4 regions of the Streptomyces sp. NPDC006197 genome follow, and region 4 is predicted to be linked to each of the others. Evidence: riboswitches for the same ligand, from Rfam matches in the RefSeq annotation. Region 4 holds a riboswitch; each other region holds the start of a gene.

Region 1 (4,935 bases), on a different contig from region 4:
CCGGGCAGCGCGAGCGGCTCCAGGCCTCGCTCGCCGCCGGGGAGACCGGCCTCCTGGAGACCGGCGTCGAGGAACTGCTGCGGTACGACGGGCCCGTGGAGATGGCCACCTGGCGGTACGCGACGCGGGCGCTGACCATCGGCGGCCAGGAGATCCCGGCGGGCGACCCGGTGCTCGTGGTGCTCGCCGCCGCCGACCGGGACCCGGAGCGGTTCGAGGGGCCGGACACGCTCGACCTCGCCCGGCGCGACAACCAGCACCTCGGCTACGGGCACGGCATCCACTACTGCCTGGGCGCGCCGCTCGCCCGCCTCGAAGGGCAGACGGCGCTCGCGACCCTGCTGACCCGGCTGCCGGACCTGCGACTTGCCGCCGATCCGGCCGAACTGCGGTGGCGCGGTGGGCTCATCATGCGTGGTTTGCGCACGCTTCCGGTGGAGTTCTCCCCTTCCGTACCGGTCCTGGTCACTGAGGGTCCATCAGAAATGTGATCTTCGTGTGATCGTGGCGCCATCGACTTGTGACGGACGTTCGAATGCGGCTACGTTTCCCGGCAGTCTCAGCCGTCACGCGAAAGGCGCTCTTATGCGTTCCGGGAACGGACGACACCGTCGCCCCCGTCAGGCCCCCGCCATCGTCGTCGCCGCGGGCGTGACCGGATCCGCCATGGCACTGCCGTTGCTCGCCACCGGATCCGCCTCCGCCGCCGACGCCGCCACCTGGGACCGGGTCGCCGAGTGCGAGTCCGGTGGCCAGTGGAGCGCCAACTTCGGCAACGGGATGTACGGCGGCCTCCAGTTCACCCAGGACAGCTGGGAGCGCAACGGCGGCCTCGCCTACGCGCCCAGCCCCGACCTGGCCAGCCGCGCCCAGCAGATCGCGGTGGCCGAGAAGGCGCTCGCCAAGGGCAGCACCGAGTGGGCCACCTGCGCGCCGATCGCCGGTCTGACCAACGACGGCAGGGCCACCGGCGTGAACCCCGGCCCGACCGTCGTCCCGACGGCGCCCACCGGCCCCCTTCCCGAGTCCGGCCGCACCGCCGGGACGCCGACGGCCCCCACGGGGACCACCGGGACGACGGACCGGTCCGCCACCTCCGCGACCCCCACGGCGCCGACCACGCCGACCGCTCCGGCGACCTCCGCCACGCCGACCGCGCCGGCCACGTCCACCGCGCCCGCCGCGCCGACGACTCCGGGCACCCCCGACGCGTCCGTTACGCCCGGTACACCGGATTCGTCCGGCACGCCGGAGACTGACGCACCGTCGGCCACGCCCGGCACCGGCAAGCACCGGGGCGAGGCCGCTCCGGAGGAATCCGGCGAGACGGACAGCTCGCCCGAATCGGGTCGACACGCTTCGAGTGCGGACAAGGCGGGAGAAAAGGTCGACGCCACGCCCGCGACTGACGAGGCGAAGGATTCGGGCGCAACGGACAGTCAGGACACTACGGGCGAATACACCGTGCGTCCGGGTGACAGCCTGTCCGGCATTGCGCAGGAGAACGAACTCCCCGGAGGCTGGACCGCCCTCTACGACGCCAACCGGCAGACGGTGGGCACCGATCCGAACCTCATCCTCCCTGGTCAGAGCCTTGACCTGACGGTGGGTTCGACAACGGCAGCCGGTTAGTTCGCGGGCTTATGTCCGGTTCTGGGCAAGTGAGACATGGGTCTCTTCGCCCCAACTGGCGTGTCGCGTCCGCAAACTTTGCTTCCGTCACCTCTCACCTGCGCAAACACCGCCCGCCGGAGGGTGGACAAGGGCGATTTTTCCCCGATGAGCCTCTTTGAACTTCCGGCGGGTCTGTGTCTACGGTCGTCACCGCTCGCCACCGCGGGCCCCGTCGACCGAAACGCCGAATCCTGCCGTCGGCCGATGGGAACAGTCGTCGCGCAAGCGCCGAAGGCAGGAGTGGGGGACCCAAGGTAAGTGCCGGTCCCGGCCGTTGAGACAGACGGCCGACGACCGGCTTGGGGTGAAGCCGCGTGCAAGGACACGCGGCCGGGCAACTTTCCGGCCCGAACCCGACAGCTCACCTCACAGGCGTCGGTGAGGAGAATCCCCATGCTGTTTTCCGCCAAGGGCAAACACCGTCGTCCCTCCAAGGCCACCCAGGTCGCCGCGCTCGTCGGCGTCACCGGCATCGCCGTCGCCGCCCCGCTGATGACCGCGGGCACCGCCTCGGCCGCCACCTCCGCCGAGTGGGACACCGTCGCCCAGTGCGAGTCCGGCGGCAACTGGGCCATCAACACCGGCAACGGCTTCTACGGCGGCCTGCAGTTCACCAACTCCACCTGGGCCGCCTTCGGTGGCACCGCCTACGCCCCGCGCGCCGACCTGGCGTCGAAGTCCCAGCAGATCGCCGTCGCCGAGAAGGTCCTCGCGGGCCAGGGCAAGGGCGCGTGGCCGAGCTGCGGCGTCGGCCTCTCCGGTGCCTCCTACGACGGCGGCGCCGCCGAGAGCGCCCCGCAGCAGAGCGAGCCCCAGCAGGCCGCCCCGCAGCAGGCCGCCCCGAAGCAGCAGGCCGCCCCGAAGCAGCAGGAGCGTCGCGCCGAGCAGCCGACCACCCGCAGCGAGCAGCGCAAGGCCCCCAAGACCGTCACCACCCCGACCGGCGAGAAGGTCAAGAAGGGCGACGGCGAGTACAAGGTCGTCACCGGCGACACCCTCAGCAAGATCGCCCAGGCGCACGGCGTCAAGGGCGGCTGGGCCAAGCTCTTCGAGCTGAACAAGGACGTCGTCGAGAACGCCGACCTCATCTACCCGGGCCAGCAGCTCCACCTGAAGTGAGTCCGGCGGCTCGCGTGAGTCCGGCGGCTCACGCGGCCCCGACGACCCTCCCGCGGTGACCACCCCGGTCCGGCGTGCCCTTCCCCCGTGCGCGCCGGACCGGGGTTCCCCGTTTCCGGGGAACGTGGCGGTTTCAGCGGTTACTGTCCAGTAGATCCGGGGTCCTTCGTCCCGGGATGCGTGCCCTTGGGTCCTTTTTCGTCCCAGCGGGCGGGCGCCCGGCTGGCCGGAGCCCCCGAGCCGGTTAGGCTCTTGTCGCAAGGCCAAGCGACCCTGCACCGACCTTGCGTCACATCCAGCGTCACATCCCAGAAGGAGATGCTCGTGCCGTCCATCGACGTCGTCGTAGCCCGGGAAATCCTGGACTCCCGAGGCAACCCCACGGTCGAGGTCGAGGTCGGCCTCGACGACGGCAGCACCGGCCGTGCTGCCGTTCCGTCCGGTGCCTCCACCGGTGCCTTCGAGGCCATCGAGCTCCGCGACGGTGACCCCAACCGTTACCAGGGCAAGGGTGTCGAGAAGGCCGTCCTCGCCGTCATCGAGCAGATCGGCCCGGAGCTCGTCGGCTACGACGCCACCGAGCAGCGCCTGATCGACCAGGCCATGTTCGACCTGGACGCGACCGAGAACAAGGGCTCGCTCGGCGCCAACGCCATCCTCGGCGTCTCCCTCGCCGTCGCGCACGCCGCCTCCGAGGCCAGCGACCTCCCGCTCTTCCGCTACCTGGGCGGCCCGAACGCGCACCTGCTGCCCGTTCCGATGATGAACATCCTCAACGGCGGTTCGCACGCGGACTCCAACGTGGACATCCAGGAGTTCATGATCGCCCCGATCGGCGCGGAGTCCTTCTCCGAGGCCCTCCGCTGGGGTGCGGAGATCTACCACACCCTCAAGAGCGTCCTGAAGCGCAAGGGCCTCTCCACCGGCCTCGGCGACGAGGGCGGCTTCGCCCCGAACCTGGAGTCGAACCGCGCCGCCCTCGACCTCATCGTCGAGGCCATCAAGGAGGCCGGCTACACCCCGGGCACCGACGTGGCGCTCGCGCTCGACGTCGCCGCCTCCGAGTTCTACAAGGACGGCGCGTACGAGTTCGAGGGCAAGTCCCGCTCGGCCGCCGAGATGACCGAGTACTACGAGGAGCTCGTCTCCGCGTACCCGATGGTCTCCATCGAGGACCCGCTGTTCGAGGACGACTGGGACGGCTGGAAGATCCTCACCGACAAGCTGGGCTCCAAGGTCCAGATCGTCGGCGACGACCTCTTCGTCACCAACCCGGAGCGCCTGGCCCGCGGCATCGAGGAGGGCACCGCGAACGCCCTCCTGGTCAAGGTCAACCAGATCGGCTCGCTGACCGAGACCCTCGACGCCGTCGAGCTCGCCCAGCGCAACGGCTTCAAGTGCATGATGTCCCACCGCTCCGGCGAGACCGAGGACGTCACCATCGCCGACCTCGCCGTCGCCGTGAACTGCGGTCAGATCAAGACCGGCGCCCCGGCCCGCTCGGACCGCGTCGCCAAGTACAACCAGCTGCTGCGCATCGAGGAGATCCTCGACGACGCCGCGGTCTACGCCGGCCGCAGCGCCTTCCCGCGCTTCAAGGGCTGACCTCGCCTGACGCTGTAGTTACGTCCGTCCCCGTACTCGGTCCCGTACCGTGTGCGGGGACGTACGCGTGAACAGGGGAGGCGACACGACATGGCCGCGAAGGACCGGGACCGGTTCTCGACCGCGACCCGGATCAGACTGCTCGGCGAGCAGACCGCCGCCCGTGTCTACCGCTCCCAGACCCGCCGTCAGGCCCGCCGCTCCCGGCTCACCGGCCGCGCGGCCTTCCTCGCCCTCGTGGTCTGCTCCCTCGTCGTGGCGCTCGCCTACCCGATGCGGAGCTACGTCTCCCAGCAGGGCGAGATCGCCGAGCAGGAGCGCAGGGCCGACGAGGCCGCCCGGCGGGTCGAGGAGCTGAAGGACGAGAAGGCCCGCCTCCAGGACCCGGCCTACGTCCGCCGCCTCGCCCGCGAGCACCTGCACTACGTGATGCCCGGCGAGACCGGCTTCACCGTGAACGACCCCGACGCGGAGCGACGGCCCCGCGCCGACCAGGGCGCGGCCGACCGCCCCTGGTACGACAACCTCTGGGACGGC
Region 2 (4,935 bases), on a different contig from region 4:
CCGGGGATCCGCTGTACGACCGGGGCATGGGTTCGGTCCCGAAGGTGACCGGCTCGACGCCGGACGACATCGCCGCGGCGATCCGCGCCGACGTCGTCGCGGGGACCCTGCCGCAGGTGTCGTGGGTGGTCGCGAACGAGGCCTTCTCCGAGCACCCCTACGCCCCTCCGGGGGACGGCGCCCACTTCGTCGACCTCGTCTACCGTGCGCTCGCCGCGAATCCCGAGGTCTTCGATTCCACGGTGCTGTTCCTCAACTACGACGAGAACGACGGCTTCTTCGACCACGTGCCGCCGCCGGTCGCCCCTCCGGGCACCGCGGGCGAGTACCTCGACGGCGTGCCGATCGGCCTGGGCTTCCGCGTCCCGATGATTGTCATGTCCCCGTGGACCCGGGGTGGTTGGGTGAGCTCCGAGGTCTTCGACCACACGTCGGTGCTGCGCTTCATGGAGAGCTGGACGGCAACGCTCGGCACCCCGGCCACCTGCCCCCACATCAGCGCCTGGCGGCGGAAGGTCACCGGCGATCTGACCGGGGTCTTCGACTTCGCCCACCCGGTGTACGGAGTGCCCGCCGGCCTTCCGTCCACGGCGAAGGTGATCGGGCAGGCCACCTGCGGCCCGCTGCCGAACCCGGCACCGCAGAACAACGCGCTGCCCGCCCAGGAGTCCGGCACCCGGCCGGCGCGCGCCCTGCCGTACCAGGTGAACGGCAACCTCGACCGCTTCGAGTTCGGCGCCGCGGGCAAGATCCTCGCCTGGTTCTCCATGACCAACCAGGGCGTGGAGGCCAAGCGGTCGGCGCACTTCTCGATCCACCCGCACCAGTACCGGGACACCGCCGCCTGGCAGTACACCGTCGACCCCGGCGGCACGGCCACCGACTACTTCAACATCGGCCTCGGCTCGGGGTCGGGGAAGTACGACATCTCGATGATGGGCCCGAACCGTTTCCTGCGCCGCTTCGTCGGGGACGCCTCCAAGGCGGGCAAGGCCGTCGAGGTGGCGGCCCGGTTCGCGCCCGAGGCGGGGACGGGCAAGACGGCCCTGTGGTTCAGGATGACCAACACCTCGGCCGGGCCCGTCACCTTCACGATCCGCTCGAACGCCTACCGCTCGGACGGTCCGTGGACCTATACGGTGCCGGCGAACTCCAGCCGCGAGGACTTCTTCAACGCGGTGGCGTACAACGACGGCTGGTACGACTTCACGATCCTCGCCGACATCGACGGAAGCTGGTCGCGCCGGTACACCGGACACATCGAGACCGGAGCCCCGAGCGTCAGCGGCTGACCCCCTCCCCCGCGTGCCGGGCAGCGGCCTTCCGGTCGCCGCCCGGCACCGGCGCGGCACCAGCGTGGCACCGGCGTGGCGTGGCGTCAGCGGCCGGCGTGCGCGGCGCGGCGGACCGTGGCGTCGAGGAGCGCCACGGCGTCGGCTCCGGTGCGGCCGGGGGCCCTGTTCCACGGCCCGATCAGCCCCTGCCACCCGCGCGACCGCAGTTCGGTCATGATCCAGGCGGCCGCCTCGTTCATGGTGTCGGCGCTGCCGTAGCCGAGCCGGTGGGCGGCGAGGAGGGCCCCGCAGACGCACCGGGCGCCACGCACGTCACGCAGCTTGTACGGGGCGTTCTGCCAGCCCCACTCCGTCAGCACCAGGCGCGCGTAGCCGAGGTGGACCGAGGGACGGAGCTCGGCCTGGCCGATGCGGCGCCAGGTGTGCAGCCGGTCCGGCAGCACGGCTCCGAGCCGCCCCGGGATGCGGCGCTCGGAGGGGAGCTTGGGAGGCAGGGAGGCCAGGGCGTCGGCCACGAGCCGGTCCACCGGCACGCTGAGCAGCGCCCGCCAGCCCTCCTCCGCCGGCGGCGGCTCCTGGGGGGCGGTCCAGTCCGTGACGATCCGCTGCCAGGTGGCGCTCTCGAAGAGGGCGGCCGCCTCGCGGTCGAGGGCGTCGGGGCTGAGCAGGGAGGTGGAGGGCGGCATGGGGGTGTCTCCTGAGTCGGCTCCCTCCATCCTTCAAGACGGAATGTCGGTTTCGCGGCTTTCGCCTCCACACGGAGAGTCGCCACCTCCGCGCCACCTCTCCCCTTCTCGACGAACACCCCACCATATGAATTACCATCCTATTTACCCATGAAAGGAATTAAGCAACAAATGGGACATTGCGCTTCGAGTGACACGGCTCACTCACACGGCCCGACAGTCCGGCGACCCCCTCCCCCACCCCGTACTGGGCAAGGAAGTTCAACGCCTCCCGGACGGCATCGATCTTGAATTAACCGAATTCCGTGATCCATTTCCGGATACCAGAGACACCTCCCCCTTGTTATCCGTCGCATTACTGGCCTACGGTCACCTCCATTCGAGCGGAACGCCCAATCCTGCCGCCGCTCGGTAAACCTCCCTTTTCACCCGACGGCAGGAGCGGGGGACCCACGAATACGCCGGTCCGGAATCCGGAACGGCTCGGGGTGAAGCCGCGTGCGCGCGGCCGGACATCTCCCGTCCGAACCCGACAGCTCACCCCGCAGGCGCCGGAGAGGAAACCGTCATGCCTGCTCACGGTAAGCACCGCCGCCCCCGCCGCAGCCCCGTCTCCCGAGGCCTCGCCCTGGTCGGCACGAGTGGCGCCGCACTCACCCTGCCGCTCGTCGCCCCGGCCGTCGCCGACGCCGCGCCCGTGTCCGGCGCCCCCGAGATCGCCGCCCAGTCCCTCGCCGCTCCCGCCGCGCAGACCGCCGCCAAGGCCCCCGCCGCCCCGGCCGCCGCACGCACGTACACCGTCGTGAGTGGCGACTCGCTTTCCCTGATCGCCCACAAGAAGGGAATTCAGGGAGGCTGGAAGAGCCTTTACCGTGCCAACAAGAGCGTCGTGGGTGACAACCCGTCACTCATTCGCCCCGGCCTCGAACTGACGATTCGTCGGGATTCCGTCAAGGCCGCCCCCGCGCAGGCGAAGGCGAAGAAGTCCGCCACGACCGAACGGGCGAGCCGCTCCGAGCGCCGGCCGGCCGCTCCCGCCGTCGCCACCGGTGCGGGCGCCTCCGCCGCGCAGGCCGTCGCCGCCGCACCCGCCGCCGGCCAGGCCGCCCCTGCCGCCGCCACGAACTACGCCGACAACCTCGACGGCTGGATCCGGGAGTCCCTGGCCATCATGGGCCAGCACGGCATCCCCGGCTCCTACGACGGGATCCTCCGCAACGTCATGCGCGAGTCGTCCGGAAACCCCCAGGCCATCAACCTCTGGGACTCCAACGCGGTCGCCGGCACCCCCTCCAAGGGCCTGCTCCAGGTCATCGAGCCGACCTTCCTCGCCTACCACGTGCCCGGCACCTCCATGGACCTGTTCGACCCGGTCGCCAACATCACCGCCGCCTGCAACTACGCGGCCGACCGCTACGGCTCCATCGACAACGTCAACTCGGCGTACTGATCCCCTGACGCCGGAAGTGCTCGGCGAACCAGGAGGTGGCGAGGTCCGCCACCTCCTCCAGGGCGCCCGGCTCCTCGAAGAGGTGGCCGGCGCCCCCCACCACGGCGAGCCGGTTCTCGCAGCGCAGCAGGGCCAGGGCCCGCCGGTTGAGGTCCAGGACCATCGCGTCCGCGCCGCCCACCACCAGGAGCGTCGGAGCACGCACCCGGGCCAGGTGCTCGGCCGCGAGGTCCGGCCGACCGCCCCGCGAGACGACGGCGCTCACGGGTGACGCGGGGTCGGCGGCCGCCCACAGCGCGGCGGCCGCGCCCGTGCTCGCACCGAAGTACCCGAGCGGGAGTCCCGTGCTCCCGGGCCTCCCGGCCAGCCACTCCGTGGCCCCGGCCAGCCGCCCGGCGAGGAGCCGGGTGTCGAAGACACGCTCACGGTCCTCCGCCTCCGCCTCGGTCAGCAGGTCGAAGAGGAGGGTCCCGAGGCCCGCCCGGTTGAGCACCCCCGCGACCGCCCGGTTCCGGGGGCTGTGGCGGCTGCTGCCACTGCCGTGGGCGAACAGGACGATGCCGTCGGCGCCCTCGGGCACCGCGAGCCGCCCGACGAGGGTGACGCCGGAGACCGGGATCCGCACGTCCGTGCCCTGCGCGTCGGGGTTCCGCGCGGCTTTGCTCCGGTCCAGGCAGGCGATGACCTCGGCGTCCGGTGTCTGCGAGAAGTCCTGGTAGAACTGCCCGATCGCGAAGAAGAGGTCCGGCGTGTGCACGCTGACGGCCTCGTCGGCATCGTCGCCGACGCGGGCCGTCCAGCCCCGTGGCGCCACCGGGACGGCGAGGACGATCCGGGCGGCGCCCCGGGCCCGGACCACCCGGCAGGCCGCCAGCGCCGTGGCCCCCGTCGCCAGCCCGTCGTCGACCACGACGACCGTCCGCCCGTCGAGGGGCACGGAGGGCCGGCTGCCCCGGTAGCGGCGGGCGCGCTGGTCGAGCTCGGCGTGCTCACGCTCCTCCACCGCGGCGAGGTCGTGGTCGCCCACACGGGTCTCGCGGAGCACCCGTTCGTTGAGCACCCGCACGCCCCCCTCGCCGAGCGCCCCCATCGCGAGCTCCGGCTGGTGCGGCACACCGAGCTTCCGTACGAGACAGATGTCGAGCGGCGCGTCGAGGGCGTCGGCGACCTCCACCGCCACCGGCACACCGCCCCGCGGAAGCCCGAGGACCACGACGTCATGGCCCTTGAGGTGGTCGAGCCGGGCGGCGAGCTGCCGCCCCGCGTCGGTGCGATCGCTGAAGAACATGATCCGCCGCCCTTCCGCCGGTGCGCGGCTCGGGCGCGGGGAGGAACGGAGTGCCCCGTCCCCTGCCCGTCCTTCCAGGGTAGACGCGTCGCCCTCGTCGGCGGGGCGCCCCGGAAGGCGGCCCCGGGCGGGACGGCGGCCCCGGGCGGACAGCGGCCCTCGCAGACGGCGGCCCCACGTGGACGGCAAGCCCACCCGGCGAGCGGACCGGTGCCG
Region 3 (4,935 bases), on a different contig from region 4:
ATGGAGGCCGCCGTACGCGACCGGGGCATCCGCACCACCGACGTCTTCCTCACCGGCCTCCTGGAGAACGGCGGCCTCCCCGACGGCCTCGTCCTCACCCTCCCCAAGGTCACCTACCCCGAGCAGGTCTCCGCCTTCGTCCGCCTCCTGGAGTCCTTCGAGAAGGCCCACGGCCTCGACGCGGGCCGCCTCGGCTTCGAGATCCAGATCGAGACCAGCCAGTCCATCCTCGCCAGCGACGGCACCGCCGCCGTCGCCCGCATGATCGGCGCCGCCGAGGGCCGCGCCACCGGACTGCACTACGGCACCTTCGACTACAGCGCCTGCCTCGGCGTCTCCGCCGCCTACCAGGCCAGCGACCACCCGGCCGCCGACCACGCCAAGGCGATCATGCAGGTCGCCGCCGCCGGCACCGGCGTCCGCGTCTCCGACGGCTCCACCAACGTCCTCCCCGTCGGCTCCACCGAGCACGTCCACGAGGCCTGGCGCCTGCACTACGGCCTCACCCGCCGCGCCCTCTCCCGCGCCTACTACCAGGGCTGGGACATGCACCCCGGCCACATCCCCACCCGCTACGCCGCCGTCTTCGCCTTCTACCGCGAGGGCTTCGAGACCGCCGCCAAGCGCCTCTCCGCCTACGCCAACCACGCCGGCGGCGACGTCATGGACGAGCCCGCCACCGCCAAGGCCCTCTCCTCCTACCTGCTGCGCGGCCTCCAGTGCGGCGCCCTCGACACCGCCGAGGTCGACGCCCTCACCGGCATGACCCGCGCCGACCTCGAGCGCTTCGCCGCCCCGCGCCGAGGCGACCTGACGGCGACCGCCCAGTAGCCGGTCCCCCACAGGGAGTCCACCGCCGCCCCGTACCCTGTACGCGTCCAACGCAGCCACAGGGAACGGGGCATCGGTGTCATCGGGGGAGTACGAGCGGCTCGCGGGCCGCTACAGAACGGTGCGGCAACTCGGGCGCGGCGGCATGGGCGTCGTCTGGCGCGCGGTCGACGAGGTCCTCGGCCGTGAGGTGGCCGTCAAGGAACTGCGCACCTACAACGACGCGTCGGGCCCCGAACTGGAGGACCTGCGGCTGCGGATGCAGCGCGAGGCGCGAGCGGCCGCCCGGGTCCGGCACCCCGGAGTCATCGCCGTCCACGACGTGACCGAGCACGAGGGCCGCCCCGTCATCGTCATGGAACTCGTCGACGGCCCCTCCCTCGACGGCGTCCTCGGCGAACGCGGCACCCTCGACCCCAGGGAGGCCGCGCAGATCGGCGCCGCCGTCCTGGAGGCGCTGGCCGCCGCCCACGACGTGGGCGTGCTCCACCGCGACGTGAAGCCCGGCAACGTGCTCCTCGACCGCGGGGGCCGGGTCGTCCTCACCGACTTCGGCATCGCCACGATGGACGACCCCGGCGACGGCTCCGCCACCCATCTGACCCGCAGCGGAGAGATCGTCGGCTCGCTCGACTACCTGGCGCCCGAGCGCGCCCAGGGGCAGCAGCCGGGGCCCGCCTCGGACGTCTGGGCGCTCGGCGCCACCCTGTACGCGGCCGTCGAGGGCGCCTCCCCGTTCCGCCGCACCTCCACCTGGCAGACCCTGAACGCCATCGTGGTGTCGGAGGTGCCCAGTCGGCGGAGGGAGGTCATGCGTGGATCAACCGCTCCCGCCGCCGGGCCTATTCCGTGCGAGCCCCGGAGGTCAGAGGCTCAGGCCCTTGGAGCGGAGCCAGGACGCCGGGTCGATGCCGTCGCCGCCGGCCGTGTGGACCTCCATGTGGAGGTGGGCGCCGGTGACGTTGCCGGTGGCGCCGACGCGGCCGACGGTCTCGCCGGTGGAGACGGTCTGGCCGGCGCTGACCAGCATGGACGAGAGGTGGCAGTACCAGACCTCGGTGCCGTCCTCCAGCTCCAGGACGATCCGGTAGCCGTAGGAGCCGGACCAGCCCGCCGACTTGACGGTCGCGCCGTGGACCGCCTTGAGCGGGGTGCCCGTGGGCGCGGCGAAGTCGAGGCCGGTGTGGTAGCCGGAGGACCACATCGAGCCGGACTGCATGTAGGTGGCGGTGAGGGTGTACGAGGAGACCGGCAGCGAGTAGCTGGCGGCGAGCTGGGCGAGGCGCTCGGCCTCGGCCTTCGCGGCGGCTTCCGCCTCCGCCTTGGCCTTGGCTTCCGCCTCGGCCTTCGCCTTCGCCTCGGCGGCCGCCTTCTCCGCGGCGGCTTCCTTGGCCACGGCCTCCGCGGCGGCCTTCTCGGCCGCGGCCTTCTCCGCGGCGGCCTTCTCGGCGGCGTCGGCGGAGGCCTGCTGCTGCTCGGCCTGCTGGAGGATGCGGGCGCGCAGGGCCTCGCCCGCGGCGGGGGCGGCGGTCTGCTCGGCCTGTCCGGTCGCCTGGTCGGCCGCGGTGGTGTAGGTGGCGGCGGTGAGCGGGTTCGGGTTGGTGCGGGCCGCGGTGACGGGCGCGTTGTCCTCCTCGGGGAGGAGGTCGCCGACGCCGGGGAGGTCGTGGGCGTCCGGCAGGTCCAGGTCGGGGAGGTCCGGCAGCGATATGGCGACCGGGGGCTTCTCCTGCGCGGTGGCGAGGCCGCCCGCGCCGACGGCCGCGATGACGCCGACGCCGAGGACGGTGGAGGAGCGGGCGAAGTTGGAGCGCTGCTTGACGACCCGGTGCCGACCGCCGGAGCGGCTCTCGGCGCGGAGGGAACTCTCGGTGGGGTTCCACTCGGTGTCGGGGGCGGCGGGGCCCGCACCGCTGCCGAAGGCATCGAAGGGGGCTTCGGGTGCGGGAGTGTTGGACGCCACGGGGGCGCGCTCCTTTCCTTCCTTCTCGCCTACCGGGTTAGCTGACGGGTTCGGAGCAGGAAGGTCTCCTACGGGCTCGACCGCGCGCGTGCGTGGTTCACACGGGTGCGAAGGGGCCCGATTCACCCCAAGTGGTGGTTCCCCGGTTCCTTTTCAGGATTCGGCGCGTGCGCACGGTGCCGCCTCTTGCGACGGCTGGGACGACCGCGCTGCGTTATCGAACGTTAATAGACAGGGGGTCCCGATTCCAAGCCGTCCCCCTTGATCATTCATTGAATTGATGGTGTATCGCCCGAGTTGACCCCCCTTCAGAGAGGTGTGAAGCGGCAAGGGCGAAACCCTCACGATCTGACGTTATGTCAATTGTTATCGCAGTGACACCCTGCGACTACGGCCGGTGACCGGACCCGCCCGGCGGCACCACCGGCATCGTCCGGCGCCGCTCGGGCTGCCCCGTCGCCGGGCGGCTCACCGCGAGCAGCGCCATGTCGTCCGTCGACCCGCCGCCCGTGTGGAGCCGTACGTCGTCCACGAGCGCGTCGAGCAGCTCCTCGGGCCCCGGGAAGATCCGGCCGGCGAGACGCGCCGCCGGATCGTAGAAGACGCCCTGCGCGTTCCGCGCCTCCGAGAGGCCGTCCGTGTAGAAGAGCAGCGTCGCGCCCGGCGGGAACGGCCGCGCCTCCGCCCGGTCCGGCCACGCCGCCAGGTCGCCCATGCCGAGCGGCAGCGCCGCCTCGCCCGGCTCCAGCGTCTCGAGGCGCCCGTCCGCGTGCAGCATCAGCGGCGGCGGGTGCCCCCTGTTGACGACCCGTACGAAACCGCCGAAGGTCCCGCTCCCGTCGGTGCGCGGGATCTCGGCCAGGACGGCCGTGGTGAACCCCTCGAAGGCGTCAAGCCCGTGCCGGCGGGTGCCCTCCCGGGCCAGGGCCCGCTCCAGGCGCTGCGCCACACCCTCCAGGGTCCGCTCCTGCTCGGCCGCCTCCCGGAAGGCCCCGATGACGACGGCGACGGCCTCGACCGCGTCCATCCCCTTGCCCCGGACGTCCCCGACCACGAGCCGCACCCCGTGCGGGGTGTCCTGGACGGCGAACAGGTCGCCGCCGATGAACGCGTCGGCCTGCGCCGCCTCGTACCGCGCCGCGCACTGCAGTCCGCCGATCCGCTCGGCGGGCGTCGGCAGCACCGCCTTCTGCGCGGTCTCGGCGATGACCCGCGCCGAGGCGAGCCGCTCGCCGCTGCGGCGCACGACCCGGTTGATGAGGAGGGCGAGCGCGGAGACGGTGAGGACGGTCAGGGTCTCGGTGAGGGCCGGGACCTCGTCGGCCGTGCCGTTGTAGAGGTGCAGCCCCACGGAGGCGAGGACGGCGGCGATCCCGGTGAGGAGGGTGGTCAGCGTCGAGAAGAAGGGCGCGGCGATCAGCGGGGCGGCGGAGAAGAGCGGCGACGCCGTGTACGCGGGCGGGGTCGCCAGGTCGAAGACGACACCGCCCACGATGACCAGCGAGGGCAGCGCGCGGATGAACCGCCGGGCACCGCCGTACTCGGGGCGGCCCTCGCCGCCCCGCCGCCCTCCGCCCGCCGCTCCTAGGGGGTTCCCCACCTGTGCTCTCCTGCCCGGTCCGACCCGGCCGCGGTCCGCACCGCGCCCTCCCAGGGTGGCCGCCGCCGCCGGGGGCGGCGACTCCCACGGGGCCGAGTGGCGTACGGGGTCAGCCGGCCGCGATCCGCCCGCCCCGGGCGAGGAGCGCCATCGCCGCCGCGCACCCCAGACCCACCGCACACAGCAGCGGCCCCGCGCCCGTCGCGAGCGAGGCGGCGATCAGCGTCGGCAGCGACTGCGCGAAGGCGGGCGCGGTCTCGGCCACCGTTCACTTCGGACGGGTCCCTCAGAGGTTCCGCTCCGCGTAGACCTTCATCGCGTCCCGGACGAGGACCGCGGTGCCCTCGCCGTGCTTGTCGTAGTTCGCGGTGAACCGCGGGTCGTCGACGTACATCTGCCCGAGGCCGATCAGGTACTCCTTGCTCGGCGTCACGGTCGTCGACAGCCACGCGACCTGGCGCCGCGCAATCGCCTGCACCTCGTCGCTGTCGGCGGCCAGGCCGTCTCGCGCCGCCTTCCCGAAGTCGCGGGCGATGCCGGC
Region 4 (4,935 bases):
CTCCTTCACCAACAAGGTTGATCTGACGCGGACCATTGTGGACCGTGCCACCGACAACGCCGACCGCGACCCGGAAGAGGGACATCACGAAGGGTCGGGAACTTCGCCAGGTGTCGGCGCGCTTGCATACAGTGGCAGGACTTTTTCACATCGCGATCGAAGGGACGTACATGCCCATGGGTCACACGGCCACGGCCGAGGCCGGCTCCGGCGGCCTGACAGCGACCGAGCACCGGTTGGCGAACGGCCTGCGCGTGGTGCTCTCCGAGGACCACCTGACCCCGGTCGCCGCGGTCTGCCTCTGGTACGACGTCGGCTCGCGCCACGAGGTCAAGGGCCGCACGGGCCTCGCCCACCTCTTCGAGCACCTGATGTTCCAGGGCTCGAAGCAGGTCCACGGGAACGGCCACTTCGAGCTGGTGCAGGGCGCCGGCGGCTCGCTCAACGGCACGACGAGCTTCGAGCGCACCAACTACTTCGAGACCATGCCCACGCACCAGCTGGAGCTCGCGCTCTGGCTGGAGGCCGACCGCATGGGCTCGCTGCTCGCCGCCCTGGACGACGAGTCCATGGAGAACCAGCGGGACGTCGTCAAGAACGAGCGCCGCCAGCGCTACGACAACGTGCCGTACGGCACGGCCTTCGAGAAGCTGACCGCCCTCGCCTACCCGGAGGGCCACCCCTACCACCACACGCCGATCGGCTCCATGGCCGACCTGGACGCGGCCACCCTGGAGGACGCGCGGAACTTCTTCCGCACGTACTACGCCCCGAACAACGCGGTGCTGTCCGTCGTCGGCGACATCGACCCGGCGCAGACGCTCGCGTGGGTCGAGAAGTACTTCGGCTCCATCCCGGCCCACGACGGCAAGCCCGAGCCGCGCTCCGGCGACCTGCCCGAGGTCATCGGCGAGCAGCTGCGCGAGGTCGTCGAGGAGGAGGTCCCGGCGCGTGCGCTGATGGCCGCCTACCGGCTGCCGCACGACGGCACGCGCGAGTGCGACGCCGCCGACCTGGCCCTGACGGTCCTGGGCGGCGGGGAGTCCTCCCGGCTGCACAACCGCCTGGTCCGCCGCGACCGTACGGCCGTCGCCGCGGGCTTCGGCCTGCTGCGGCTCGCCGGGGCGCCCTCGCTGGGCTGGCTGGACGTCAAGACCTCCGGGGGCGTCGAGGTCCCGCGGATCGAGGCGGCCGTCGACGAGGAGCTGGCCCGGTTCGCCGAGGAGGGCCCCACGCCCGAGGAGATGGAGCGCGCGCAGGCCCAGTTGGAGCGGGAGTGGCTGGACCGGCTCGGGACCGTCGCCGGTCGCGCCGACGAACTGTGCCGGTTCGCCGTGCTGTTCGGCGACCCGCAGCTCGCCCTGACCGCCGTCGACCGCGTCCTGGCCGTCACCGCCGAGGAGGTGCGGGCGGTCGCCGCGGCCAAGCTGCGTCCCGACAACCGCGCGGTGCTCGTCTACGAGCCCCTGGCGACCGAGCAGAGCGAGAACGCCGACGGCGACGAGGAAGAGGGAGCGGACCAGTGACCGACGCTGCCGTGTCTTTGACCAGCATGGACTTCCATCCGCAGCCCCGGCCGGGCGCAGCCAGGCCGTGGGCCTTCCCGGCCCCGGACCGCGGGAAGCTGGACAACGGTCTGACCGTGCTCACCAGCCACCGCCCCGGCCAGCAGGTCGTCGCCGTGGAGATCTTCCTGCCGGCCCCGCTGGACGCCGAGCCCGCCGGTCTCGACGGTGTCGCCACCATCATGGCCCGCGCGCTCTCCGAGGGCACCGACCAGCACAGCGCCGAGGAGTTCGCGGCCGAGCTGGAGCGCTGCGGCGCCACGCTCGACGCGCACGCCGACCACCCGGGCGTACGGGTCTCCCTGGAGGTCCCGGTCTCCCGGCTGCCCAAGGCGCTCGGCCTGCTCGCCGAGGCCCTGATCGCCCCGGCGTTCCTGGAGACCGAGATCGAGCGCCTGGTGCGCAACCGTCTCGACGAGATCCCGCACGAGACGGCCAACCCGGCGCGCCGCGCGGCCAAGCAGCTCTCCAAGGAGCTGTTCCCGGCGGAGTCCCGGATGTCCCGGCCGCGCCAGGGCACCGAGGAGACCGTCGCCGCGATCGACGCCGCCGCCGTCCGCGCCTTCTTCGACGCATACGTCCGGCCGGGCACGGCCACCGCGGTGGTCGTCGGCGACCTGACCGGGGTCGACCTCGACAAGGTCCTCGCCGAGACGCTGGGCGCCTGGACCGGTGAGCCGGCCGAGCCCCTCCCGATGCCGCCGATCACCGCCGACGACACCGGACGGGTCGTCATCGTGGACCGCCCCGGCGCCGTCCAGACGCAGCTGCTGATCGGCCGGATCGGCCCCGACCGGCACGACCGCGTCTGGGCGGCCCAGGTCCTCGGCACGTACTGCCTCGGCGGCACCCTGACCTCCCGTCTGGACCGGGTCCTGCGCGAGGAGAAGGGCTACACGTACGGCGTGCGGGCCTTCGGCCAGGTGCTCCGCTCGGACGCCGAGGGGAACGGCGCCGCGATGCTCGCCATCAGCGGATCCGTCGACACCCCCAACACGGGCCCGGCTCTCGAGGACCTGTGGAAGGTGCTGCGCACCCTCGCCGCCGAGGGCCTCACCGACGCGGAGCGCGAGACCGCCGTGCAGAACCTCGTCGGGGTGGCGCCCCTCAAGTACGAGACGGCCGCCTCGGTCGCCGGGACGCTCGCCGACCAGGTCGAGCAGCACCTCCCGGACGACTTCCAGGCCCAGTTGTACGCGCGCCTGGCCGAGACCGGCACCGTCGAGGCGACGGCCGCCGTGGTCAGCGCCTTCCCGGTGGACCGGCTCGTCACCGTGCTCGTCGGTGACGCGGCGCAGATCGCGGAGCCGGTGCGTGCGCTCGGCATCGGTGAAGTGACCGTCGTGACGGGCTGATTCCGGCTCCGAGGCGACAACGGGAGGGCCCCGACGGCATAGTTCGTCGGGGTCCTCCGCTTTGTCCGTATTGGGATCAAGGGTGATCGTTTGCCCTGTGGCATGTCTTACAAAAGTCGTGTCCGGTTGGTGATTGAAAGACGATCCGCATAGCGTCGGGGCGGCTGTTCGTCAGTTGCACGTGCCGCAACCGCGGCATCGGACAGTCATCGCCGAGTCCCCGTCAGGCGCGAGCCTGGGGAGCCGGGGACCCGCACGCAGTCCCTGGGGTGAATCGGGCGCCTTCGTCTCGTACGGAGGGGCTCGTAGGAGACCTTCCTGCTCCGAACCCGTCAGCTAACCCGGTAGGCGAGAAGGAAGGAAAGGATCAGCCCTTACATGGCGTTCACCCGTGCCACCGGGAAGCATCGTGCTCCGAGCCGGATGGCGCGCCGCAGCGCGGGCATCGCCGGCGCCGCGACGCTCGCCACCACCGGCGTCATCGGAACCCTCGCCTCCCCGGCGCTCGCCGCCGACACGGACCACCGCTCCGTCGAGGACACCGGTCTCACCCAGGTGATCACCGAGGACTCCCTCGTCGACCGGATCAACGCCCAGGCCGCCGCCCAGGAGCAGGAGGCCGACGAGGCCATCGCCAAGGCGAAGGTCCAGGCCGAGGCGAAGCGCAAGGCCGAGGCCCGCGCCAAGGAGATCCGCCTGGAGCGCGAGCGCGCCGCCCGCGAGGCCGAGCGCCGCCGCCTGGCCTCCTTCCAGCTTCCCGTCGCCGGCTCGTACGTCTCCACCGGCTACAAGACCGGCGGCTCGCTCTGGTCCTCCGGCAGCCACTCCGGCGTCGACTTCCACGCCGCCTACGGCACCCGGGTCGTCTCCGTCGGCTCCGGCACCGTCGTCGAGGCCGGCTGGGGCGGCGCGTACGGCAACAACATCGTCATCCGGATGAACGACGGCACGTACACCCAGTACGGGCACCTCTCCTCCATCGGGGTCTACGTCGGCCAGACCGTCGAGCCGGGCCAGCAGATAGGCATCTCGGGCTCGACCGGCAACTCCACCGGGCCGCACCTCCACTTCGAGGCGCGCACGAGCCCCGAGTACGGCTCGGACATCAACCCGATCGCGTACCTCCGCGCCCGCGGCGTCAACGTCTGATCCCGCCCGCCGCGCACCGCGTCGCAAAAGCCCCGGCTCGTACTGAGCCGGGGCTTTTCGCTGACCGGAAGACGGCCATGGATTCCGTCGGGGCATCGGAAATTCCGGCGTGCTGCAATAGAGTCGAAGATCGGCGCAGAACAGGCGCCGCTCGAATTGTCTCGCGCGCACCAAGGCGGAGGTCGGACATGCGCATTCCCGCGCATTCGGTATGCACGGCGATCCGGGACGACATCGTCTCCGGCGTGTTCGAGTGGGGTGCTCGGCTGACCGAGGAGCAACTCGCCCGCCGGTACGGGGTCTCCCGGGTCCCGGTCCGCGAGGCGCTGCGCACCCTGGAGTCCGAGGGCTTCGTCGTCACCCGCCGTCACGCGGGCGCCCAGGTCGCGGAGCCGACCGAGCAGGAGGCCGCCGATCTCCTCGACATGCGGGCGCTGCTCGAACCGCTGGGCGCCGCCCGGGCCGCGCAGCGGCGCACCGAGGCGCACCTCAAGGTGCTGCGCGGCCTGGTCAGGCTGGGGCAGGAGCGGGCCAGGCGCGGCCAGGGCGAGGACCTGCGCTCGCTCGGAGGCTGGTTCCACGAGACCCTGGCGCAGGCCTCCGGGAGCCCGGCCCTCACGGCGCTGCTCACCCAGCTGCGGCACAAGATCGCCTGGACGCACGTCGTGGAGCAGCCCGTCCAGCCGGTGGAGGCCTGGGCGGAGCACGGCGCGATCGTGGACGCAGTGGCGCGCGGCGACGCCGAGCGGGCGCGGGCGCTGACCGCGCTGCACGCGGAGCGCTCACTGCCGCTGCACCGGCTGAAGAATCCGGGGCGCGGCCGTGTGAGGGTCCCGCAACATCCCGTCAACACGACGAGTGCCCGG

What was found. Region 4 has a riboswitch for cyclic di-AMP ahead of ABZ318_RS21090 (M23 family metallopeptidase). Riboswitches for the same ligand answer to the same signal wherever they lie in the genome.
Region 1: linked by a shared signal. The riboswitch ahead of ABZ318_RS09540 (transglycosylase family protein) and the one ahead of ABZ318_RS21090 (M23 family metallopeptidase) in region 4 are both predicted to bind cyclic di-AMP.
Region 2: linked by a shared signal. The riboswitch ahead of ABZ318_RS10535 (LysM peptidoglycan-binding domain-containing protein) and the one ahead of ABZ318_RS21090 (M23 family metallopeptidase) in region 4 are both predicted to bind cyclic di-AMP.
Region 3: linked by a shared signal. The riboswitch ahead of ABZ318_RS03390 (M23 family metallopeptidase) and the one ahead of ABZ318_RS21090 (M23 family metallopeptidase) in region 4 are both predicted to bind cyclic di-AMP.

What each region holds. Positions count from the first base shown of each region.
Region 1 covers NZ_JBEXSZ010000021.1:48,584-53,518, reverse strand. The annotation lists gene ABZ318_RS09550 (cytochrome P450) at 1-491, shown strand, start outside; gene ABZ318_RS09545 (transglycosylase family protein) at 667-1,632, shown strand; cyclic di-AMP (ydaO/yuaA leader) riboswitch at 1,891-2,064, shown strand; gene ABZ318_RS09540 (transglycosylase family protein) at 2,068-2,793, shown strand; gene eno (phosphopyruvate hydratase) at 3,112-4,398, shown strand; gene ABZ318_RS09530 (septum formation initiator family protein) at 4,489-4,935, shown strand, end outside.
Region 2 covers NZ_JBEXSZ010000024.1:21,635-26,569, reverse strand. The annotation lists gene ABZ318_RS10545 (phosphocholine-specific phospholipase C) at 1-1,292, shown strand, start outside; gene ABZ318_RS10540 (hypothetical protein) at 1,379-1,981, opposite strand; cyclic di-AMP (ydaO/yuaA leader) riboswitch at 2,361-2,545, shown strand; gene ABZ318_RS10535 (LysM peptidoglycan-binding domain-containing protein) at 2,550-3,431, shown strand; gene ABZ318_RS10530 (phosphoribosyltransferase family protein) at 3,415-4,719, opposite strand.
Region 3 covers NZ_JBEXSZ010000007.1:634-5,568, reverse strand. The annotation lists gene ABZ318_RS03400 (aldolase/citrate lyase family protein) at 1-831, shown strand, start outside; partial or broken gene ABZ318_RS03395 (serine/threonine-protein kinase) at 977-1,609, shown strand; gene ABZ318_RS03390 (M23 family metallopeptidase) at 1,697-2,794, opposite strand; cyclic di-AMP (ydaO/yuaA leader) riboswitch at 2,806-2,970, opposite strand; gene ABZ318_RS03385 (PP2C family protein-serine/threonine phosphatase) at 3,183-4,394, opposite strand; gene ABZ318_RS03380 (hypothetical protein) at 4,504-4,659, opposite strand; gene ABZ318_RS03375 (MerR family transcriptional regulator) at 4,681-4,935, opposite strand, start outside.
Region 4 covers NZ_JBEXSZ010000065.1:38,104-43,038, forward strand. The annotation lists gene ABZ318_RS21080 (pitrilysin family protein) at 171-1,526, shown strand; gene ABZ318_RS21085 (pitrilysin family protein) at 1,523-2,920, shown strand; cyclic di-AMP (ydaO/yuaA leader) riboswitch at 3,121-3,286, shown strand; gene ABZ318_RS21090 (M23 family metallopeptidase) at 3,299-4,069, shown strand; gene ABZ318_RS21095 (GntR family transcriptional regulator) at 4,258-4,935, shown strand, end outside.